DNA from 2 places in the Novosphingobium sp. TK71 genome. Region 1 is predicted to be linked to the other one. Evidence: riboswitches for the same ligand, from Rfam matches in the RefSeq annotation. Region 1 holds a riboswitch; the other holds the start of a gene.
The links. Region 1 has a riboswitch for cobalamin ahead of ACXJ16_RS19240 (ferredoxin-like domain-containing protein). Riboswitches for the same ligand answer to the same signal wherever they lie in the genome.
Positions count from the first base shown of each region.

Region 2: it holds a riboswitch for cobalamin, as region 1 does, so the genes downstream of both, ACXJ16_RS15630 (TonB-dependent receptor plug domain-containing protein) here and ACXJ16_RS19240 (ferredoxin-like domain-containing protein) in region 1, are expected to answer to the same signal.

Region 1 covers NZ_JBSZKA010000001.1:657,616-669,133, reverse strand. Annotated here, with positions in the region: gene ACXJ16_RS19290 (TauD/TfdA dioxygenase family protein) at 1-203, shown strand, start outside; gene epsC (serine O-acetyltransferase EpsC) at 332-1,309, shown strand; gene cobF (precorrin-6A synthase (deacetylating)) at 1,302-2,057, opposite strand; gene cobM (precorrin-4 C(11)-methyltransferase) at 2,065-2,850, opposite strand; gene ACXJ16_RS19270 (cobalamin biosynthesis protein) at 2,847-3,212, opposite strand; gene cbiE (precorrin-6y C5,15-methyltransferase (decarboxylating) subunit CbiE) at 3,209-4,417, opposite strand; gene ACXJ16_RS19260 (cobalt-precorrin-6A reductase) at 4,416-5,165, shown strand; gene cobJ (precorrin-3B C(17)-methyltransferase) at 5,141-5,890, opposite strand; gene ACXJ16_RS19250 (precorrin-2 C(20)-methyltransferase) at 5,887-6,612, opposite strand; gene ACXJ16_RS19245 (precorrin-8X methylmutase) at 6,609-7,238, opposite strand; gene ACXJ16_RS19240 (ferredoxin-like domain-containing protein) at 7,238-8,377, opposite strand; cobalamin riboswitch at 8,615-8,843, opposite strand; gene ACXJ16_RS19235 (YbhB/YbcL family Raf kinase inhibitor-like protein) at 9,109-9,711, shown strand; gene ACXJ16_RS19230 (NAD(P)/FAD-dependent oxidoreductase) at 9,759-10,850, opposite strand; gene ACXJ16_RS19225 (type III polyketide synthase) at 10,852-11,518, opposite strand, start outside.
Region 2 covers NZ_CM143962.1:3,291,456-3,302,973, reverse strand. Annotated here, with positions in the region: gene ACXJ16_RS15630 (TonB-dependent receptor plug domain-containing protein) at 1-1,205, opposite strand, end outside; cobalamin riboswitch at 1,371-1,562, opposite strand; gene ACXJ16_RS15625 (cobyrinic acid a,c-diamide synthase CobB) at 1,719-2,999, shown strand; gene paoC (aldehyde oxidoreductase molybdenum-binding subunit PaoC) at 2,996-5,194, opposite strand; gene ACXJ16_RS15615 (FAD binding domain-containing protein) at 5,191-6,141, opposite strand; gene paoA (aldehyde dehydrogenase iron-sulfur subunit PaoA) at 6,138-6,803, opposite strand; gene ACXJ16_RS15605 (PepSY-associated TM helix domain-containing protein) at 6,956-8,425, opposite strand; gene ACXJ16_RS15600 (hypothetical protein) at 8,425-8,988, opposite strand; gene ACXJ16_RS15595 (TonB-dependent receptor) at 8,982-11,261, opposite strand.

The DNA.
Region 1 (11,518 bases):
TTTCCGAAGAAGCTTCCCAAGAGTTGCTTCAGGAAATCTACGCGCACTGCGTGAAGCCGGAATTCCAGGAGGATTTCCACTGGCGGGACGGCTCGATCGCCTTCTGGGACAACCGCGCGACCTGGCATTACGCCTACAACGACTATCACGGCCACCGCCGCGAAATGCACCGCATCACGATCGAGGGCGAAGTGCTGCGCTGAGGCGGCGTGGACCGATCGGCCCCGTGGGATTCCCTCGGACGGGGTCGCCAGCCCCGCACCGGAAAGCGGCAGGGGCATCGCCGTTTCTTTCGAGGGAAGCACGGTAATTGGCCGGGAATATGAACGTCATGAGCAGCGAGCCGGAACACATCAGCGCGAACGCCGGGGAGGACGACTTCTGGGATGTCGGCAGCATTGTCCGCGAACTCGCGGAGATCCGGCATCACTGGCGCACCACCAATACCCAGCATTCGGAATATGGGGTGGAAAGCTTCCCCTCCCGCGTGCGCCTTGCAAAAGTGGCCGACGAACTGTGCGGCGCGCTGTTCCCGCTCAGGCTCGGCCCCGATTTCGTCCGCCTGCACAACGAGGACACTTTCGTAACCCAGTCCCTGCAGATCGCGCTGAGCCGGCTTCAGGCCCAGTTGCGGCTCGAACTGACATATTCCTCCGGCACGCAGGACAAGGGCGCGATCGATCGCCATGCCTCGGAACTGGTCGCCGGGTTTTCCCGCCAGCTCCCCGCGATCCGGCGCCTGCTCGATATAGATATCGAAGCCGCCTATCGCGGCGACCCTTCGGCGCGCAGCCTCGACGAAGTGCTGATCTGCTATCCCGGGCTGCTGGCGATCATCCATCACCGCCTTGCCCACGCCCTGCACCTGCTGGGCGTACCGCTGGTGGCGCGCATCCTCTCGGAAATCTCGCATAGCCGAACGGGGATCGACATTCACCCCGGCGCGCAGATCGGACAGGGGTTCTTCATCGATCACGGCACCGGCGTGGTCATCGGGGAAACCGCGATCATCGGCGACAACGTTCGCATCTATCAGGGCGTGACGCTGGGCGCGAAGAACTTTCCCGCCGATCCTTCGGGTGCGCTGGTCAAGGCCACGCCGCGCCATCCGATCATCGAGGACGACGTAGTGATCTACGCTGGCGCGACGATCCTGGGCCGGGTGACGATCGGCAAGGGCTCCGAGATCGGCGGCAATGTCTGGCTCACGCACGGGGTTCCCGCGCACAGCCGGGTGTATCAGGCCCGGGAGAACCTGGTGACGAGCCAGAACGGCAAGGTTGCGCCCGCTCCCGGCTCGCTTAACTGACGGCCCGGCGCAGCAGGTAGACGTCCATGATCCAGCCATGGCTGGCGCGCAGTTCGGCCCGGTGCCGGACGATCTGCGGCGCGGCCGTGGCCAGCGGACCGTGGACCAGCGCTTCATGCGCCATGCCGAGATAGGCGCCCCACCAGATCGTCAGGCCCTCCTGCGGCAGCGCGGAAAAAGCGCACATGCCGTCTAGCATGACCACGACCGTTTCCGCGCCCTGCGGCCACCCATCCTCCCGAAGGCGGCGTCCGGTGGTGATCGTGACGGGTGAACCCAGAGTGTTGAGCGGGATGCAATGCGCCGCCGTCAGTGCCTGGATGCTGGTTATGCCCGGCACGACCTGCGTGCGCAGGGCCATTCCGCCCTCCGCGAGCAGGCCCGCGATCCGCAGCGTGCTGTCGTAAAGAGAGGGATCTCCCCAGACCAGCAGCGCCAGCTTGCCGCCCTGCGGCAGATGCGCACCGATCTGATCGGCCCAGACGCGGGCGATTGCGCCATGCCAGTCTCCCACCGCCTCAAGGTAGGGCGGCATTGGCGAGCGTTCCGGCAGATCGAATTCGGCGATGCGCACGGGCTGCGTCAGCACGGCACCGCAGATCGCGCGGCGCAGGTCCAGCAGGTCCGACTTGCGTTCGCCCTTACGCGGCAACAGGATCAGGTCCGCCTGGTTCAGTGCCTTCACCGCCGCCAAGGTCAAGTGATCGGGATTGCCGGTGCCGATCCCGATGAGATGAAGGTCGATCACGCGGCCGTCACTCTTCCAGCCCGGCGAAGCGGGATTCGGCCGTTTGCGGGCGGAACCGGCGGTCGTAACCTGCGGCATAGAGGCTGCTCTCGCCGGACACGCCCTGCCCCAGCGCCTTGCCCACGAGGATCAGCGCCGTCCGCTCCATGCTGCCCGCCACCGCGGCTTCCACCGAACCGAGGCTGGCACGCACGACACGCTCGTCCGGCCAGCTTGCCCGCCACACTACGGCGACCGGGCAATCCGCGCCGTAAGCGGGGAGCAGATCCCGCACCACCTGCCCGAGATTGTGGATCGACAGGTGAATCGCCAGCGTCGCGCCGGTCGCGGCGAACCGTGTCAGGCACTCGGCCTCGGGCATGGCGCTCGCCCGCCCGGGCGTGCGGGTAAGGACCAGCGACTGGGCCAGCGCGGGCACCGTCAATTCGGCCTCCAGCGCCGCCGCCGCCGCCGCGAATGCCGGAACGCCGGGGGTCACCGTGAACGGAATGCCCAGCGCCCGCAGCCGCCTGACCTGCTCCCCCATGGCCGACCAGATCGACAGGTCGCCCGAATGGAGCCGCGCCACGTCCTGCCCCGCGTCATGGGCTTCGCGGATCGCGGCCACGATCTCGTCCAGCGCCATCGAAGCGGTGTTCACGATGCGCGCGCCCGGCGGGCAATGGTCGAGGATGGCGGCAGGCACGAGCGAACCGGCATAGAGGCACACCGGGCTCGCCGCGATCAGATCTCGCCCGCGCAGCGTCAACAGGTCGGGCGCGCCGGGACCGGCTCCGATGAAATGAACGGTCATGGTTGAACTCCCTCGGCGATGGCGCAAGTCGCCATGCGGTCAGATGAAACGTGGCGGGGGGCGAGCAGCCTCGCGGCCGGACCGCAGGCGGCAAGCGCGGCAGCTTCGGCCACGCTGCCGGTTCCCCGCGCGGCAAGGCTTGCGGCGGAGCGGGTGATCGTGGATGCGGCGCGGAGCCGCTCGGCATCGATGGCCAGCAGCGGCAGGCCGAGACGGTCGGCCAGCGCCTTGAGCTGCGGGGCCTTGTCGCACGGGGCGGCCAGCGCCGCAATCGGCGGCAGGCCTGCGCAGGCCCCTTCCAGCGCGCGCTCCAGAGAGACGAGGTTCGCGCCCGCGCGAAATCCGAAACCAGCCACGATCACAGCACCACGCTCCACTGGACGATCGGATAGCTTGCCCTCCAGCCGCGCTTCGCGCCCAGCGGCGCCGCTTCGGACAGTTCGATCCGCATGAGGCTGCCTCCCCTCGCCCCGTGCCATTGCGCCAGCAACGCCTCCGATTCCAGCGTGACGGCATTGGCGACGAGACGCGCGCCCGGCCTCAGCACGGTCCAGAGACATTCCAGAAGCTCCGCACAGAGCCCGCCGCCGATGAACACCGCATCGGGCGCGGCCTGCCCGGCCAGCACGGCAGGCGCGCGGCCTTCCACCACGGACAGCCGATCAGCCCCCAGCGCCGCCGCATTGGCCCGCGCCCGCGCCGCACGCGCGGGGTCGCTCTCGAAGGCGATGGCCTGCATGTCCGGGTGCGCAAGCAGCCACTCTATCGCAATGGACCCCGAGCCGGTGCCGATATCCCACAGGGTCTCGCCCTGACGCGGCGCCAGCGCCGAAAGCGTGAGGGCCCGCACCGGGCGCTTGCTGATCTGTCCGTCATGCGCGAACCAGTCGTCCGGCAGGCCGGTGCCGCAGGGCAGAACCGCGCCGTTTCCGGCAAAACGGATACCCAGCGCCACGGGGTGCGCGATATCGGCAAAGTCAAGCTCTTCCGCGGCCGAATGGCGTATGCGCTCGCGCGGGCCGCCCAGCGCTTCGAGCACGGAAAGCTCCGAAGCTCCGAAGCCCAGTTCCGCGAGATAACGGGCCACCGCCACCGCCGCCGCGCCGTCACGAACCAAAACCAGCGCCCTTCGCCCCGGTGCGATGTGGCGGCGCAGGCGGCCAAGCGGCGCCGCGTGAAGGCCGAGGCAGGCCGTGCCCTCGATCGGCCAGCCAAGCCGCGAGGCGGCCAGCGCAAAGACCGAAGGTGCGGGATGCGCGGTCCATTCGTCCCGTCGCAGATGCCGGGTCACGACACTGCCCGCGCCGAACCAGAACGGATCGCCCGATACCAGCATGACCACGCGCCTGCCGCGATGGGCCAGCAGCGGTTCCAGTCCATCGGCGAAGGGCACTGGCCACGTCATCCGCTCACCTGTAGAGGCGGGCAGGAGCCCGAGGTGGCGTGCGGCGCCGGTCACCAGTTCGGCACCGGCCAGTGCCTCGCGGCTTGCATCGGAGAGACCGGAAAGCCCGTCCTCACCCATGCCGACAATGGTAAGCCATGGCTGTTCAGGAGTTTCCGGCATTTCCCATATCCTGGTTCTCGGCGGGACGACGGAAGCCAGCGCGCTGGTCGCCTCCCTGGCGGAGCGCGGGCTCACCGCGACACTGAGCTATGCGGGGCGCGTCGAACGGCCGAAGGCGCAGCCGGTGCCGGTGCGTATCGGCGGTTTCGGCGGCATCGAAGGGCTGGAACGCTATTTGCGGGAACACCGGGTCACCCATCTGGTAGATGCCACGCATCCGTTCGCCGCGACCATGAGCGCGCACGCGCTGGCCGCCGCCCAGAACACCGCAACACCGCACATCCGGCTCACCCGCCCACCGTGGCAACCCGCCCGAGGCGACCGCTGGCAGCATGCGGCCGATATCGAGGCCGCCGTTTCGGCGCTTGCCGGGCCGCCGCGCAGGGTCATGCTGGCACTCGGCCGGATGCATGTGAACGCTTTCGCGGTGCAGGGTCAGCACCACTACCTGCTGCGCTTCGTGGACCGCCCGGAACAGGCGCCCGCGCTTCCCGACCATCATCTGGTGGTCGATCGCGGCCCCTTCACCGCCGAGGCCGACACGCGCCTGCTGCGGGACCATGCCATCGACCTGATCGTCTGCAAGAATGCCGGGGGCACCGGGGCGGAGGCCAAGCTCATCGCCGCGCGCCGCCTCGGCGTGCCCGTGCTCATGATCGACCGCCCAGCGCCCGCCCGGGGCAAGACGGTTCACCACCCCGGCGAGGTGCTGCGCTGGCTTGGTCATGCCGCCGACCTCGGCGTGTAGAGGATCGGCCTTCCCGGCCGCTCGACCAGCCGGGTCCGGCTGGAACCGAGGATCACCATGGTGCGCATGTCCGCCATTTCCGGCCGGGCCTCGCCCAGCGTGACGACACGCATTTCCTCCTCCGGCGTGGAGACTGCGCGCGCGAACAGGATCAGCCGGTCCGCTCCGCATGTCTCGCGCAGGACTTCAAGGACGCGCGCAAACCCGTGCGGTCGCGCCTTCGAGCGGGGATTGTAGAACGCCATCGCAAAGTCCGCCTCTGCCGCAAGGCGCAGCCGCCGCTCGATCAGGGCCCAGGGCTTGAGATTGTCGGAGAGGTTGATGGCGCAGAAATCGTGGCCCAGCGGCGCGCCCGCCCGGGCGCTGGCCGCCAGCATCGCGGTAATCCCCGGCAGCACCCGTATATCGAGTTCGCGGTGCGCGGCAGGCCCCGCCTCCAGCGCCTCGAACACGGCGGAGGCCATTGCGAACACCCCCGGATCGCCCGACGACACCACCACGACCCGCCGCCCACTCGCCGCCATCTCCAGGGCATGGGCGGCGCGCTCCAGCTCCACCCGGTTGTCGCTGGCGTGAAGCGTCAGCCCTGCCCGCGCGGGGACGCGCGAAACGTATGGGGCATAGCCGACGATGTCGGTAGCCTCCGCCAGCGCCTGCGAGACTTCTGGCGTCACCAGCGCGGCATCGCCCGGACCGATGCCCGCAATCGCGATCCAGCCGCTCATGGCCGGCGGCCCTGCCCGTGGATCAGCAGGATCGAGAAATAGGGCGTCACGGCCTGCGCCTCGCACAGCGGCGTAACGCGTTGCTCCGCCATGGCCGCATGTTCCACCAGCCAGGCCTCTCCCTCGCGCCCGGCGGCGGCCACCGCGCGCCGCAGCTTGTCGAGATTGCGACCGATCTTCATGACGACCAGGGCATCGGTATCGCGAATGCGCCTTACCAGATCGTCCTCGGGCAGCGTGGCCATCAGAACGGTGAGCACGTCGTCTCCCCAGGTCATCGGCGCGCCGCTGGCAGTCCACGCGCCGGACATCCCGGTGATCCCGGGAACCACTCGTGTCGGCACCGAGCCCGACAGGCGGGTGTAGAGGTGCATGAACGAGCCGTAGAAGAACGGGTCGCCCTCGCACAGGACCACGACATCCTCGCCCGCACCGGCCAGCCGCGCGACATGGCCCGCGCAATGTTCGTAGAACTCGGAAAGGCAGGCGTTGTAGCGCGGGTCGGACAGCGGGATTTCCGTCGTGACCGGATACTCCATCGCGAATTCCACAACGTCTTCGCGCAGCATCCCCTCGACAATCCTGCGCGCCTGCCCGGGGCGGCCGGACTTGCGGAAATAGGCGACATGCCTTGCCTCGCGCACCAGACGGTCGGCGCGAACGCTCAGCAGGTCCTGCGCGCCGGGGCCAAGACCCACGCCGTGAACGGTGCCCGGCTTCATTCCGCGCTGCTCCCGATGGCGTTGATCGCGGCCACGGTGATGGCGCTGCCGCCCAGCCGCCCCTCGACGATGCAGCAGGGCACCGGCATCGCCTCCCACAGCGCGGCCTTGGACTCCACCGCGCCGACAAAGCCGACCGGACACCCTATGATCGCCGCCGGGCGCGGACAGGCGGGGTCTTCCAGCATGTTCAGCAAATGGAACAGCGCTGTCGGCGCATTGCCGATCGCCACCAGCGCCCCCTGCAGATGCGGCCGCCACAGTTCGAGCGCCGCGGCCGAGCGCGTGTTGGACATGGCTTTCGCCAGATCGGGAACCGCCGGGTCGTGCAGCGTGCAGATCACCGGATTGCCGGCGGGAAGGCGCGATCTGGTGATGCCTTCCGTCACCATGCGCGCATCGCAGAGCACCGGAGCCCCGCGCGCTGCAGCCGCGATCGCGGCTTCGGCGAAGCCCGCGGAGAACCGTATATGAGCGGCCAGTTCGACCATGCCCGAGGCATGGATCATGCGCACCGCGATACGCTCTTCCTCACGCGTGAAACGCTGGAGATCGGCCTCGGCACGGATGGTCGCGAAAGACTGGCGGTAGATCGCCGCGCCATCGGTTTCATAAAGATGAGGCATCATTCGGCTCCGAAATGGGCGAGCAGTTGTGGGAGATCGAGGCCGGACCGGCATGGCGGGTCTCCGGCAGCGGCATCGATGGAAAGGTCGAAGCGGCCGTTTCGCCCGGTCAGCGTGACGCTTGCAGGGGCGGAACGCGCACAGCCCTTGGCGCAGCCGGAGACGTGAAGGCGGCCCGGAACGTGCGCGGCCAGCCGCAAGGCCAGCGGCCGCGTCGCCACGGTCGCCTGCGGGCACAGCGGTGCTCCGGGGCAGGCGTCCACGCGCATGGCCGGATCGGCAGGATCGCTGACAAAGCCATCCCCGACAGGATCGGGGAGCGGGTTCGCGCCTTCCAGAAGAAGCACCCGCCACGGGGTGATCCGCAAGGCCGCCGCCCCGGAACGTGTGACGAGCGAGGCCAGCGCCGCCGCCTCCACGCTGCCGAAAGCGGCGCCGCAGGCATGGCCCATGGCATGGGCACCGGGGCCGATGACCGGACGCGGCGATGCGGGAGAGACCCATCCCCTGGCCCAGCCCGGCAGCTCGGCACGGTGCCGCGCCATCCTGCCGGATGCGATCCCGCCGGAGGCGACAAACCATTCCGCCAGTTCGACCAGCGCGCCTACCGCTTCGTCCACGGCAACGGGAATCCCCAGCGCCCGGCCATCCGCGCGCAGGATGAGCCCGCCGCCTTCGGCCCGTTCGATCCGAAAGTCCGCAGGGCTCCCGCCCAGAATCGGCGCGGCTCCGGCGTCCACGGCGAAACCCATCTTTCCCGGCAGTTCCGGCAGGCGAACCTGCGCACTGGCCAGCGCCCCGGCGATCCGGAACGTGTCATCCCCCGCCGTCCAGTCCGGCGCTACAAGGATATTGCGGCGGTTTTCGGTATCGGGCCGGGCATCCACCAGTTCCAGCGCCACCAACTGCTCCAGCAGGGCCGCCCAACCGGCTTCGGTCACACCCCGGATCTGGAGATTGGCACGGCGGCTGAGGTCGATCGCCCCGCTGCCGTATTCGCGGGCCAGCGCGCAGAGCGCCAGCGCCTGCGCGCGTGACAGGCGCCCAAGGCGCGGCCGCACGCGCACGATCAGCCCGTCGCCCGCCATCATCGGGCGCCAGGCACTGGGGCACCAGCCACGCACGGCAAAGTCGCTCATGTGCGGCGATCCGGGCGGGACCGCAGGATTTTCAACAAGGCACGCTTCGACGAGACGCGCATAAACGCTTTCAACCGCGCGCGGCGACGATGACCGGGGCTTGCCGACGAAGTCGGTCCGTGCGCAACGACAGGCGGGCGCGACATACGCCATCCCTGCACACCGATGCAGCCCCAGCCGCACAGGTTCGTCGCTCACGCGGAGTACCGAGCCTTGGCCTTTCCCTGGACCATGGCAAGAGCGACCGACGCGCCGGCAGGTCTCCTGGCTCACGGGTCAAAGCTCGATACGCGGCCTTCCCGGAACCGGCGCCGATGGGCGCCTTCATCCAGTGGCCGGCTCCGTTGAGGGAGCCCCGGCATCTCGCTCGCCGCTTACAGTTGCAGGGACAGCTGCGGAATGGGAGTTTCCTCCGCACCGCATTCCCATTTCAGCCCCGAAAGGCACCCGCGCGATCGTTGCAGGCCGGACGAAATCCGGCTTGCAGGTGCCGCCTAACCCAAAACGGGATCGATGCCAATCGCCAGCGCAGCCCTGCAAGCGCATCCCGGCGATATCGCACGGCAGCGTGCGATACCGGGCGGCCCGATTGCGCCCGATCCCCGATTGCGCCCGATCAATGCGGCTGACGGCGCAGGCGTCATGATCTGCGAAACCCGGAAGTCATCGCCGATGGTGACGAAACCTCAGGTCGGGTCCGGACGTTGCACACCGAGACGAAGGAGAATCCCATGCTCGAACATGTCCCTCAATGGCTTGGCGCCCTGTTTCACAACTTCCGCGCGGGACATTCCAAGCTGGCGATCGTCCGCGCCGGGCTGGTGCCGGAAGGCGCCTTCATAGACCTGTCCAGCCCCGCTTTCGAGAACGGCGCGCGCCTTCCCGCACGCTTCACGGCCGATGGCGAAGGCATATCCCCGCCGCTGGAATGGGGCGAGGTTCCTGCCGCCACCACCAGCCTGGCGCTACTGGTCGAAGACCCCGACGCTCCTGCGGCCGAGCCTCTTGTCCACGCCATCGTCTGGAACCTTCCCGCAGGCACACGGGCGATTCCCGAAGGCGGCATCGGCCCTGACGACGACGGTGCGCCGGACGGGCGCGATGTGGGGCGCAACAGCTATCAGGCCGAGGGCTGGCTGCCGCCCGATCCCCCGCCGGGCCACGGCACGCACGATTACGTCTTCCAGCTCTTCGCGCTTTCCCGCGCGCCCGTGCTGGAAACGAACCCGGGCCGTTCGGAATTCCTGGCGGCGATCAAGGACCATGTCCTGGCCGCCGGAATGCTGGTGGGCCATTACGCGCGCGGAGACGGGGAACCGGCTGACGAGGAGTAGGTCACGGCGGCAAAGGCGAGCGCCCCTTCGGCGCTCCCGCCCCGCTGTCATCTCCATTCGCGCAGGCGGGTTGCGCGCGCGGCCATTGTCAGCAGCGCAGGAAAGGACCGGGCCGCGTGACACCCGGCCTGCCGCAGGACCGGATGTTCCAGCATGTTCTGAAGCGCCATGGCCCGCCGGACCTGACCGCGAACCTCCGCGGCGAGCCTGCAGTCGTATCGCCGCGCGTCCTCGCCCGCCATCACGCTTTGCGCGGCAACGAAGGCGCTGCGCAGGGCGATGGCCATGCCGTCCCCGGTGAGCGAGGCGGTCATCGCCCACTGGTCTCCCAGCCGCAGCACCCGGCTGTTCGCGGTCCGGGCCGGGGCCATGCCGTAGTTCAGGTTGGCGATCGTTACAGGACGGTCGAACAGCGGCTCCGCATCGGCCAGCATTTCGCGCAGCGCCGCGATCTCGTCCAGCCGGGCGCGCAGGCCCGTCCAGTCCCCGCCGGACTGCGCAAGACGGCTGCGGCGCACGACGAGGCACAAGTTGGCCCGTCCACCCTCCACCATCTGAAGTCCCGCATAACCGCCGCCGAACAGAAAGAGCATGATCGTGCCCGCCAGACGGTGCATCGCGGCAGGGGCAAGGCGGTAATGCATCTTGAACCCCACGAAACCATCCTCCGCCCGCCCCGTGGACGCCGTGCCTCTTTCGCGCAGGGGCAGCTTGCCGGTTGCCAGCAGCAGATTCTCCCCCTCTCGGTCCCCCTCGCTCGTGCGGGCCAGGCAGCCGCCGAGTTGGAGTACCCTGACGCCTCGCTCCACGCGCGCGCCGGATGCGATGGCCTCCCTCAGCAGCGCCTCGTCCAGCACATGGCGGCTGAGGCCCCAGGCACCGAAGGGCAGCGGCGCCTCCGCTTCCACGGTGCCCGAAACCAGCCTGATCCGCTGGATCGGCACACCGCCCAGCGAAGCGGGGTCCACGCCAAGCTGGCGCAGATGCGCGGCGGCCTCCACCGAGAGGAATTCGCCGCAGACCTTGTGATGCGGCCCATGCTCGCGCTCCAGCAGGAGCACGTCCCGCCCCTGCCGCGCCAACAGGCAGGCCGCCGCCCCGCCTGCAAGCCCCCCGCCGACCACGAGGACATCGGCCATGTCAGCGTTCCAGGGTGAAGCGGAAGCTCTCCGCCGCCATGCCTGGCCCGAAGGCCAGCGCCAGCCCATCTCCCTCGCCCGAGCCCGACAGCATCCGCGAAAGGATGAACATCAATGTCGCCGAGGACATGTTGCCGTGATCGTGCAGCACCGTTCGCGAAGGCAGCAGCGCCTCGGCGGGTAGGCCAAGGCCGTGCTCCACGGCATCCAGCACCGTGCGACCGCCCGCGTGGACCGCCCATAACGCGACATCACCGGCTGAAGCGCCGCGCAGGAGCCCCCGGTCGTCTCCGCGGGAGGCATCCGCCGCAAGAGCCTCGGCGATGCGGGCCGGCACTTCTCCGCCAAGGTGCATGTCGAACCCCTGATCGCGGATCGACCATGTGATGGCATCGGCCGTGCCCGGTATCGTCACCGCCCGAAAATCGCGCAGGGCGATCCCTTCCCGCTGCGCCGTCACCAAAGCCGCCGCAGCCCCATCGCCGAACAATAGCATCGCCAGCAGGTTCGCCAGATCGCCGCTCCGCTGGAAATGGATCGTACAGAGTTCCAGCGTCACCACCAGCACCCGCGCCTCCGGCGTCGAACGGACGATGTGATGCGCCAGCCGCAGGGAATTGACGGCCGCATAACAGCCCATGAAACCCACCACCGTCCGCTCCACGCCG
Region 2 (11,518 bases), on a different replicon from region 1:
GCGCTGAACACCGTGCTGCCGCCGAAGCGCGACTGGTGATCGTAGCGCGCGCCCCCGTTGAGCGTCAGCCCGGCCAGCGGTGTCAGGCGCAGTTCGCCGTAGACGCTGTCCGTATCCGCCGTGGTGGGCGTGAGAACATAGGCCGCCGTGCTGTTGGAGGGCGAGGCGGTGGTCATCCGCTGCTCCTCGCGCTCGGCGCCGAACACGGCCTGCACCTTGTCCGAGAACGCGTAAGTGCCCTGGTACTCGAAGCGGCGCACCCGGCCATGGGCGTCGAAGGTGATGGGGCGGATCGTCCGCGCGGGGTCGTAGTTCTCGCGGTCGGTCTCGGTCTGGAGCAGGGCGACGCGGTTGGCCAGCCTGCCGCCCGCCAGTTCGAAATTGAGCCCGGCATAGCCCGACCATTCCCCGGTCCGGCCATAGGCCCGTGAATCGCCCGAGGTGCCGTCGAAATCGTTCTTCGAATCCGACCAGTAGCCGCGCAGGTCCAGCGAGACGCCCGGCGCGACGCGGAAGGTCATGGTGCCGCTTGCGGAACTGCGCCGGTAGCCATCGTCCTCGGTGCCGTTGGAGCGGGCCGAGATGCCGTCGGTGGTGAAGCGGGAGGCGGAAATCCGCCAGTCGATCGCCTCGGAGGTGCCTCCCACCCCGGCGCGGGCCGAAACGGTATCGTGGGTTCCGGCCTCCAGCGCGAAGCTGCCTTCCAGCGGCTCGGTGGGACGGCGGGTGCTGACATTGACGACCCCGCCGATGGCATCGCTGCCCCACAGGATAGACTGCGGCCCGCGCAATATCTCGATGCGGTCGATATCGTCGACGAACAGGTTGGCGAAACCGTATCCCCCTGCCGTCGAGGAGGCATCGGACAGGCGCATCCCGTCGATCACCATGACGCCCTGCCCGGCATCGGCGCCGCGAATGCGCAGCGAGGTGGTGGTGCCGTAGCCACCGTTGCGCGACAGGCTGATGCCTGGCGTGCGCAGCAGCGCGTCGGTCAGTGCAATGGGCTGGGCGGCAACGATCTGCGCCTCGTCCAGCACGGTGACGGTGTCGGCCACCCGGTCGGCCGCAACCGGCGTGCGCAGCGCGGTAACGACGATGCGCTCGCCGGAGGACGCGGCATCGGCCGCCTCGGCCAGCGCCGGGAGAGGGTGACAGGCCAGCGCAAGAGCAAGGGTGCTGGCGGCGGGTATTCGGCAGTTCACGGCATATCCTTCAAGCGAGCGTCGAACCCGGCCGGGTCGGCACTCGCGCGAAAGGCGGCAGTCGTTCGGCAGGCGACGACAGGCCCTTTCGCGCCGGGAGCCGGCACGGCAGTGGCTGTCGTTGCGCGAGGATAGCCCCGTTCGCCCGGCTCACCCTGTCCGGTCGAAGAACGACTGCGGCAGGCAGGTCTCCTGGCTCACGGGTCAATGCCGTTTCGGCCGCCTTCTCAGGGATTTGCACCCCCAATGGCGAAATGGCCGCACGGCTCTCCGCTTACAGTTGCAGGGGCAGCCCGGGTCTTGAACCCGCGTTCCCTTTTGATCCCCTCGCGGGGAACCTGTCGCAGCGGCGGCCCTATCGGGTGGCGGTCCGGCGTGCAAGAGCGCGCTGCTTGCGCAGCCTTGCGAAGTGCCATAGGTCCGGCCGCCGGAAGGGGGGAACCGAACCATCATGCACCACTGCCGAGCCTTTCCGTCCGGGCGATATCCGTGCCTCCGCGCGGTGGCTGCCCGATGACCGCCTGCCCCGCCCTGCTCGTCGCCGCGCCGTCCTCGGGACAGGGCAAGACGCTGGTGACTGCCGCCCTCGCCCGCCGCCATGTCCGTGCCGGGCGCCGGGTGCGGGTGTTCAAGTGCGGGCCGGACTTCCTCGACCCGATGGTCCACGAGATCGCCAGTGGCGCGCCCGTCCACCAGCTGGACCTGTTCATGTGCGGCGAAGACCAGTGCCGCGCGCTGCTGCACGAAGCAGCGCTGGAGGCCGACCTGATCCTTGTCGAAGGGGTGATGGGCCTGTTCGACGGCACCCCGTCCTCCGCCGACCTCGCCCGGCATTTCGGCCTGCCGGTGATGGCGGTGATGGATGGTTCCTCCATGGCGCAGACCTTCGGCGCGCTCGTCCACGGTCTGGCGACTTACCGCGACGATGTGACCCTCGCCGCCGTGCTCGCCAACCGCGTGGGCAGCGAACGCCATGCCGAACTGCTGGAACGCGGCCTGAAGGAAGGCGTGCAATGGCTCGGCGCGATGCGGCGCGACGAGGGTGCCGGCCTGCCCGAACGTCATCTCGGACTGGTGCAGGCCGGTGAAGTCCCCGATATCGAAGCGCGGATAGACCGCGCCGCCGATCTCCTGCCCGAAAGCGCCCTGTGGCTGCCGGAACCGGTGTCCTTTCCGGCCGCGCCCCGCTGCGCCGCTCCGCCGCCCTCGCTGGCGGGCCGGCGCATCGCCGTGGCCCGGGACGAGGCGTTCGGGTTCATCTACCCGGCCAACCTCGCCTTTCTCGAAAGCGCGGGCGCCCGGCTGTCATTCTTCTCGCCCCTGCGCGACACGGCGCTGCCGGAATGCGACGCGCTCTGGCTGCCCGGCGGCTATCCCGAACTTCACCTCTGCGCGCTCACCGCGAACCGGACGATGATCGGGGCCATACGGGAGCATTTCCTGGCCGAACGCCCGATCCTCGCCGAGTGCGGCGGCATGCTCTACGCCTGCGAACGGCTGGAGGACGCATCAGGCACGAGTGCGCCGATGCTGGGCCTGCTGCCTGCGCAGGCCAGGATGCAGCCCCGGCTTGCCGCACTGGGCATGCAGGAAGCCGAACTCGGCGGCCACGCAGTCCGCGGCCACACGTTCCATTACTCCAGGCTGGAAACCGGCCTTGAACCCGCAGCGCTCGCCCGCACGCCGGACGGGCGCAAGGGCGAGCGGATTTTCCGGCAGGGCTCGCTCACTGCGAGCTACATGCACTTCTATTTTCCGTCGGCGCCGGAACTGATCGCGGCACTTTTCGGCTAGGCAATCGCCGGCAGCTTCGCGAGGTGCTTGTCCAGCGTGATCGGATAATCGCGAATGCGGACGCCCGTCGCGTTGTAGACCGCGTTGGCCACTGCCGCCCCCACGCCGCAAAGCCCGAGTTCGCCCACGCCCTTGGCCTTCATCGGCGAGACCTTGTCGTCCGCCTCGTCCAGGAACACCACTTCCTGATGCGGGATGTCGGCGTGGACCGGCACTTCGTATCCGGCAAGGTCGTGGTTGACGAAGAAGCCGAAACGCTTGTCCACCGCCAGTTCCTCCATCAACGCGCCGCCCACGCCCATGGTCATCGCGCCGATCACCTGGCTGCGCGCGGTCTTGGGGTTGAGGATGCGCCCGGCCGCGCAGACCGCCAGCATCCGCCGCACGCGGACTTCGCCGGTATAGGAATCCACTGCCGCTTCCACGAAGTGCGCGCCGAAGGTCGATTGCTGGAACTTCTTGGCGAGATCGCCCCACTGCATCGTCTCTTCGGCAACGAGTTCGCCCGATTTCGCGGCATCGGCCAGCCGTGCCGAACGGTTGCCCGCGCGAATCTCGCCATCGGCGAATTCGGCCGCCTGCGGGTCCATGCCGAGTTGCTGCGCCGCCATCTCGCGCAGCTTCGCGCAGGCCGCGTAGACCCCCGAAGTCGCGCTGTTGGCGCCCCATTGCCCGCCCGAGCCCGCCGAGGCCGGGAACGAGGAATCGCCCAGCTTCACGCGCACTTTCTCCACCGGCAGGCCCATCATCTCCGCCGCGGTCTGGGCGATGATGGTGTAGGAGCCGGTGCCGATGTCGGTCATGTCGGTCTCCACCGTGACCATGCCGTCACCCGACAGGCGCACGCGCGCCGCCGAAGTCATGTTGATGTTGTTGCGGAACGCCGCCGCCACGCCGAGCCCGACGAGCCAGCGCCCGTCACGCACTTGCGCCGGTCTGGCGCTGCGCCGGTCCCAGCCGAAACGCCGCGCGCCGTCCTCGAGGCAGCGCACCAGGTTGCGCTGCGAGAACGGCCGCTCGGGATGCTCGGGATCGACCTGCGTATCGTTGAGCACGCGGAACTTCACCGGGTCCATACCCAGTTTCTCGGCCATCTCGTCCACCGCGATCTCCAGCGCCATGAGCCCCGGCGCCTCGCCCGGCGCGCGCATGGCATTGCCTTCGGGCAGGTCGAGTTCGGCCAGCCGCAGGGCGGTGAGGCGGTTCGCACCGGCGTAGAGCAGCTTGGTCTGCTGCGTCGCCCCTTCCGGCCCGCCGCCGGGCAGATCGCCGGACCAGCTTTCGTGGCCGATGGCGGTCAGCTTGCCGTCCTTCGTCGCGCCGAGGCGGATACGCTGGATCGTCGCCGGACGGTGCGTGGCATTGTTGACCATGAACGGGCGCGGCAAGGCGATCTTAACCGGCCTTCCGCAAGCCTTGGCGCCCAGCGCGGCCATCACCGCATCGGCGCGCAGGAACAGCTTTCCGCCAAAGCCGCCGCCGACATAGGGAGACATCACGCGCACCTTCTCCGGCGGCATCTTGAACGTCGCCGCCAGTTCCCGCTTGTTCCAGGCGATCATCTGGTTCGAGGTCCAGAGCGTGAGCGCATCGCCTTCCCACCAGGCGATCGTGGCAAACGGCTCCATCATCGCGTGGTTGTGATCGGGCGTGGTGTAGGTCTGGTCGATCTGCACGGGAGCCGCGGCGAAAGCACCCGCGAAGTCTCCGGTGTGGGTATCGGCATCGTTGCCGGTCAGCGGCTGGGCGCCCGGCTTCTCCTTGGCGAGATCGAAGCGTCCCGCCGCGCGCTCATACGTGATCCGCACCGCATTGGCGGCAGAGCGCGCCTGTTCGAAGCTTTCCGCCACCACCACGGCAAGGGCCTGGTGGTAATGATCGATATTGGGCCCGCCCAGCAGCTTGGCGGTGTTCATGCTGCCCTTGCCCAGCGGCTGCGCGTTCTCCGCCGACACGATGGCCAGAACGCCCGGCATCCGCCGCGCATCGTCCGCGTTGAACGTGGCGATACGGCCCTTGGCGATCCCGGCACCGATCACGAAGCCATAGGCGGGCTTGCCCGGCACCTCCCGGTGCTCATAGGCATAGGGCGCCTGTCCGGTGGTCTTGAGCCTGCCGTCCACGCGGTCGACGGCCTTGCCGATCACCTTCATCGCATCGATGGGATTGGTGCCTGCGGGCGTTTCGAACTTCATGCCCTGTTCTCCGCGATGAGAGCCGCCAGCGTGCGCTCGGCCAGCGTGATCTTGAAAGCGTTCTCGTGCGTGGGGCGAGCGCCTGCGAAAGCCGCGCGTGCCGCCGCGCCGGCACCGGCAGGCAATTGCGCATCGGCAGCCTCCACCCGCCACGGCTTCGGCGCAACGCCGCCGAAGGCGACCCGGCCGCTGCCGTCCGCTTTCAGCACCGCCGCTACCGAGACGAGCGCGAAGGCATAGGAAGCACGGTCGCGAACCTTGTGGTAGAAGTGGCTGCCGCCGATCGGGGCGGGCAGGGTCACGGCGGTAATCAGCTCGCCGGGCTGGAGCGCGTTCTCCACATGCGGGGTATCGCCGGGCAGGCGGTGGAATTCCGCCACCGGAATGCTGCGCGTCTTGCCGCCCGCATCGACGGTTTCCACCGAGGCATCGAGCACGCGCAGGGCCACGGCCATGTCGCTGGGATGCGTGGCGATGCAGGCGTCGCTCGTGCCGATCACACCGAGCTGGCGGTTGACGCCGCCGATCGCGGCACAGCCCGAGCCGGGCCGGCGCTTGTTGCAGGCCTGGTTGGTATCGTAGAAATAGGGGCAGCGCGTGCGCTGGAGCAGGTTGCCGCCGGTGGTCGCCTTGTTGCGAAGCTGGCCCGATGCCCCCGCGACGATGGCCCGCGTCAGCACGCCGTAGTCCTTGCGCACCCTGCGGTCCGATGCCAGCGCGGTATTGCTGACCAGCGTGCCGATGCGCAGGCCGCCGTCCTTCGTCTCCTCGATTCGGTCCAGCCCGAGGTCCTGCACGTCGACCAGATGGGTCGGCGTCTCGATCTCCAGCTTCATCAGGTCGAGCAGGTTGGTGCCGCCCGCGATGAACTTCGCGCCCTTGTTCGCGGCGACGGCAGCGGCGGCAGCGGCGGGCGTCCGCGCCCGCTCATAAGTGAAGGCCCTCATGCTTCGACCTCCGCGCCGTGGGTTTCGGCGATCCGCACGCCCGCCACTTCGGCCATGGCCTCGGCGATGTTGGAATAGGCGCCGCAGCGGCAGATATTGCCGCTCATGCGTTCGCGCATTTCAAGCGCGGTAATCTCCGGCGCGCTGCCGACATCGGCCTGCACATGGCTGGGAACCCCCGCCCTGATCTCCTCCAGCACCGCCACCGCCGAGCAGATCTGCCCCGGCGTGCAATAACCGCACTGGAAACCGTCGTGCTTGACGAAGGCCGCCTGCATCGGATGCAGGCCATCCGGCGTGCCGAGCCCTTCGATCGTGGTGACTTCGTCGCCTTCGTGCATGACCGCCAGGCTCAGGCAGGAATTGATGCGCGTGCCGCCCACCAGCACCGTGCAGGCGCCGCACTGTCCGTGGTCGCAGCCCTTCTTGGTGCCCATCAGGCCGATATGGTCGCGAAGCGCATCGAGCAGCGTGGTACGCGTATCGAGCATGAGCGCCTGCGGCTTGCCGTTGACCTTGAACGTGACTGCCATCGACGGGGGCTGCTGTGCCATGGGTGCCGCTCCTTCCGCGACGGAAGGAATGGCGGAAATTCCGACACTTGCCACGCCGCCCGCCAGAACCGCCCGTCTGGATACCTCGAAATGCGCCGTTTCGCTCATTGCCCGTCCTTTTCGCACCATGGGGACGCATGACCGTCCATCTGGCACGATAACGCACAGGCGCGCCAAACGGCACTGCGCTAAATCGCATGCCGTCATGAACGGGGCTCATGATCAACTGTTCCCGAGGGGCGTCCCGGGGGGCGAGGTGCCTAGGCCGCGCGGCCGCGCAGGAGCGAGGCCAGCAGGCCCGCTCCGCCCGCCAGCAGCAGGACATCGATCAGCAGCGATCCGCCGCCGGGCAAGGCCGCCGCGCCGTGGATCAGGGCCAGCATCGCCAGCAACCCCGCCAAGGCCCAGCGCCAGCCCCGTGCGAGCCGGGGTCCGGAAACCGACCTTGCCAGCGCCGAGGCCACTATCGACAGGACGGTGAGCCCCAGCCATGCCTGCGGAAGCGGCGCTTCGGGTGCGAATCTCGCCAGCAGCGCGGTCATGGCGAGGATCGCGGGCTGCCCCCAGCAGACGGCAGCCCAGATCCGCTCCCACTGCGGGGCCGCGCGGCCCCGGTCGCGGCGGCGGGCGAGCCAGATCGTCACCCCGCTCGACGTCACCACGCAAAGCGCCGCGCCCAGCAAGGCATAGGCGATCCGCACCGGCAGTCCGCCGTACCAGCCGAAGTGCAACTGGCCGATACCGCCAAGGATGCGGGTTCCGGTGGCGATGTCTTCGGGATGCTCCTGCGCGATGGCCTTGCCGGCGGCATCGAAACGGGTCTCGTCCTGCTGGACCAGAAGCCGGTCCCGTCCGCCGTGAACCGCAATGCGCATGTCGGCGCGGCCGGGCCGTTCGACCACGACGCTCTGCGGCCGGGCCTCGGGCGAATGCGCGCGCGCCTCGGCCATGAGGGCAGCGATATCCGGCAGCGGAACGGCGCGCGTATCGACGGGCGGCGGCGCATCGAGGAACAGTTCGTAGACCTTCTTCATCCCGCCTTGCGGGTAAAGCAGCAGGGCCAGCACCGCGACGATGATGGTGCTGAGGCCCAGCAGCGCCCCGGTCAGCGCCAGGGTGAAGTGGAACGGCAGCGCCCAGATCCCGAGCCGGTTGTGCAGATCCGCCTCCTGCAGCCGCCGCGAACCGCCGAGGCGCAAATGGAAGGCATCGCGCAGCACCCGCGGATGGGCGAGAATCCCCGAAACGAGGGAGGACAGCAGCGCCACGCCGGTCAGCCCGACGATGAACTCGCCCCAGCTTCGCGGCAGGTGCAGGTTGACGTGAAGGTGGATCAGGAACTCGGTCCAGACCGCTTCGAGCCGCGAAAGCGAACCGTCCTGCGCCACCGCCCACTTGCGCTCGAACGTCGGGCTATAGGCGACCAGCGTGGCCCCCTCGCTGGCGGCGCTCGGCAGGGTCAGGTACAACGCGGCGTCGGCGGGCGTCTCCTTCGCGCCCTCGGCGATGGCGCGTGCGGCAGCCCGATCGCTCAGGCTCCGCGCCACCGGCGTGGCGGGAACTTCCCAGCGTTCGAGATCCGGCGCAAGGACGGCCACGGTCCCGGTCACGCAGACGAGATAGATCACCGCCGCAAAGGCGAGGCCGAGGATCGAATGGCTGCTGAGCACCGAACGCACCGTCTCGGGCGAGATCGGCCAGCGCCACTGTTTCTTGCGGGTATTGCTCATCACGAGGCTCCCAGATGGGCAAGGCCGAAGCCGATCACGCTGGTGCCCACCAGCACCGCCGCGGCGCGCAGGATGCGGCGGTCCGCGAGGGTCCAGGTCATGGCAAGGCCCCAGAGCACCGGCATCAGCAGCCCGCCCAGAACGATCCGGGTGCGCGGATCGCCCGGCAGGTAGACGGTCACGCAGAAGGCCACCGCCATCGCCGCGGTCATGCCGAGCGGCCCGGCCAGCAGCGTGCGCAGGACGCCGCGCCAGAAGCGGCCCGGTTCCTCCAGCGGTTCGGGCGCGGTGTCCGCCTCGCGCAGGCGCGCGGCCTTGCGCCGGACCCGGCCCAGCCAGATCACGACGAGCGCCCCGATGCCTTCCATGACGAGCGCCAGCGCGGTTCCCTTCACCGGGCCGATCGCGAATGCCGCCGCCAGCAGGAGGCCGAGCAGGACGAACCAGCCCCCGGCCACCAGGCCGAGCGCCGAACCGTCACGCCGCAGCCACGAGCGCCGCAGCAGGAAGGCGCCGGACGCGCCCCCCGCCATCAGCAGGAGGCTTGCCGGCCAGATCACCAGTGGACCCCGGCGCCCAGGCCGAAGGTCTGCGGCTCACCCAGGATCGCCTGGTGGATCGCCGCATATTCGTACTGCTTGTACTTCTCGTTGAAGATGTTGCGGGCGAAGACGAAGAGCGACCAGTTCCCGGTCTCGTAGCCGAGCTTGCCGTTCACCACGGTACGGGCGGAAACCTTGTACTGCGCCTGGTCCTGCCCGACCCCGGTATAGACCGAGGTGCGGTAATTGGCGTTGACGTTCGCGGTGAACCCGCCGCCGAACTGCGCGTTCGCGCCGCCCGAAAGCGTCCATCGCGGGGCATAGGGGAACTGCGTGCCCTGGAGATCGACCGTGCTGGTGGCGCCCGTCGGCAGGGTGAAATCGTCGAACCGGGTGCGAACGTGCCCGACCGAGGCATAGAGATCGATACCCGTCGCCACGGCGGCGTTCGCCTCCACCTCGAACCCGTAGAGGTGCGATCCCGCTGCGTTGACGGTGTTGTAGTCATAGGCGTTCAGCCCGAAGTAGGCGGTGACCTGCTGGTCCTTCCACTCCATGTAGAAGAGGTTGGCGTTAAGCGTCAGGCGGCCGCCCAGCCACTTGGAGCGCAGCGAGCCTTCGTAGTTCCAGCTGAATTCGGGATCGTAGGGCACCAGTTCGGCGCGCGCCGGGTTCTGGCTCGACCCGCCCGAGCGGTAGGCCCGCTGCACGGTGAAGGCGGTGGTGAGGTCGGGCGTCCAGTCCATGCTGATCCCGGCCTTGGGCAGGAAAGCGTTGAACGTGCGGCTGTTGGAGGCCAGCGGCGAGGAAGCATCGGAAACGAGGCCGAGCACGCCCTGGTTGATGACCGAGATGACCGGCGCATAGGCGGTGCCCATGAAGTTCACGTCCGGCAGGGTGCCGTTGAAGGCGGCCACGGTCTCCGCCGCGTAACGGTTGCGCTCGTGATCGAAGCGGAAGCCTCCGATCAGCGTCAGCCGGTCGGTCAGCTTGAAGCGGGCATCGCCGAACAGGGCCATCGTCTCGACCTTCTCGGGCTGCTCGGCGCTATAGGCAACCGGGATGACCGGAAGCTGGGCCGCATAAGCCGTAGCGATGGACTGCGCGGTCGCCGCGTTGAAACCGTTGGCTTGAAGCAGCCCCGCGATCGTCGCGGTCGGCGTGGCGATGTTGACGCGGCTGTTCTGATCGATCGTGCCGGTGCGGCGATAGTACCACGCGCCCAGCAGCCCGCTCAGCCGCTCGTCCTCGTAATTGAGGCGCAGTTCCTGCGTCAGCGTCCTGTAGAGGTAGCGGTTGTCGATCGCCTGGATATCTTCCGGCGTACCGTCGGTGTCGATCACTGAGTGGACCTTGGAACGGTTCCACGAAGTCACGCTCGACAGCTTGAGCCCGCCTGCCAGCGGATAGCTGAGGTTCAGCACCGCCAGATCGCTGTCGATCTTGCCGCGGCTGGGCTGATCGCCGGTCGAGATGCGGTGATCGAAGTAGTCCGGCACGTCGGTCCGCGAATATTCGTAGAGATAGCCACCGTCGCGCCGCACGCGGTTATAGCTGGCCACCGCTTCGAGACCGGGAATCGCGCTCGGCGTCCACATGACCTTGCCGCGCAGGTTCAGCGACTTCAGCGCGTCGTCATAACCGCCGCGCGTGACGTTGCGCACCAGCCCGCGATCCGCCCGCCGCTCGGCCGAAAGGCGCACGCCCAGTTCGTCCCTGATGATCGGACCGCCGATCGCGGCGGAGAAAGTGCGATCGTCATGCTCGGTCCAGAGCACGCGCGCATCGCCGCTCCAACGGTCGAGAGCAGGGTTCTTGCTGGTGATGACGATACCGCCCGCCAGCGCATTGAGCCCCTGGATGGTGGACTGCGGCCCCCGCAGGACTTCGACCTGCTGCACGTCCCACATGTCGGTCGGGCCGCCATAGAGCGCCCACTTGGGGATCGGCGCGCCATCGACGTAGACGCTCGCCGCATCGGCCTGCCCGCCGGCGCCCACGCCGGTATTGCTGACGCCGCGAATGGTGAAGCCCGACGAGCCATAGGTCTCGGAAAGGTTCGCGGTGCGGTTGTAGACGTCCTGAATGGTGATCAGGTTTTCCCGCTCGATCTTCTCGGATGTGGTGACGGCGATGCTGGTCGGCGTCTCCTTAAGCGTGCGGGCGCTCTTCTCGCCGGTGACGATGATGTCGTCAGGCCCGGAAACCTCGTCGACCGGAGCGCCCTGCGCGTGGGCGGGAACGGCGAGCGCAGCCATGGCGACGCTCGAAAGCAATGCGGAAAACCTGAACATGAAACCCCCTGTTCCTTCGCGCGGGGGCATAGATTTCATCGATATTGCGAGTCAATCGCATTCTCATTTTACCACGCCGCATTTTCCACGACATGTCCGGCCCGGGTCTCGCCGCCCCGCGCCGAGGCCACGAGGCCGGGCGAGCGCACGAATGCCCCGGCGATGAATTTGTCGATGCGGCGGCGCTATCGATGCGATTGCGCAAATTTAACAAGCAGATTCCGTGATATATTGTTGAATAAGCGGCGTGTTTACCC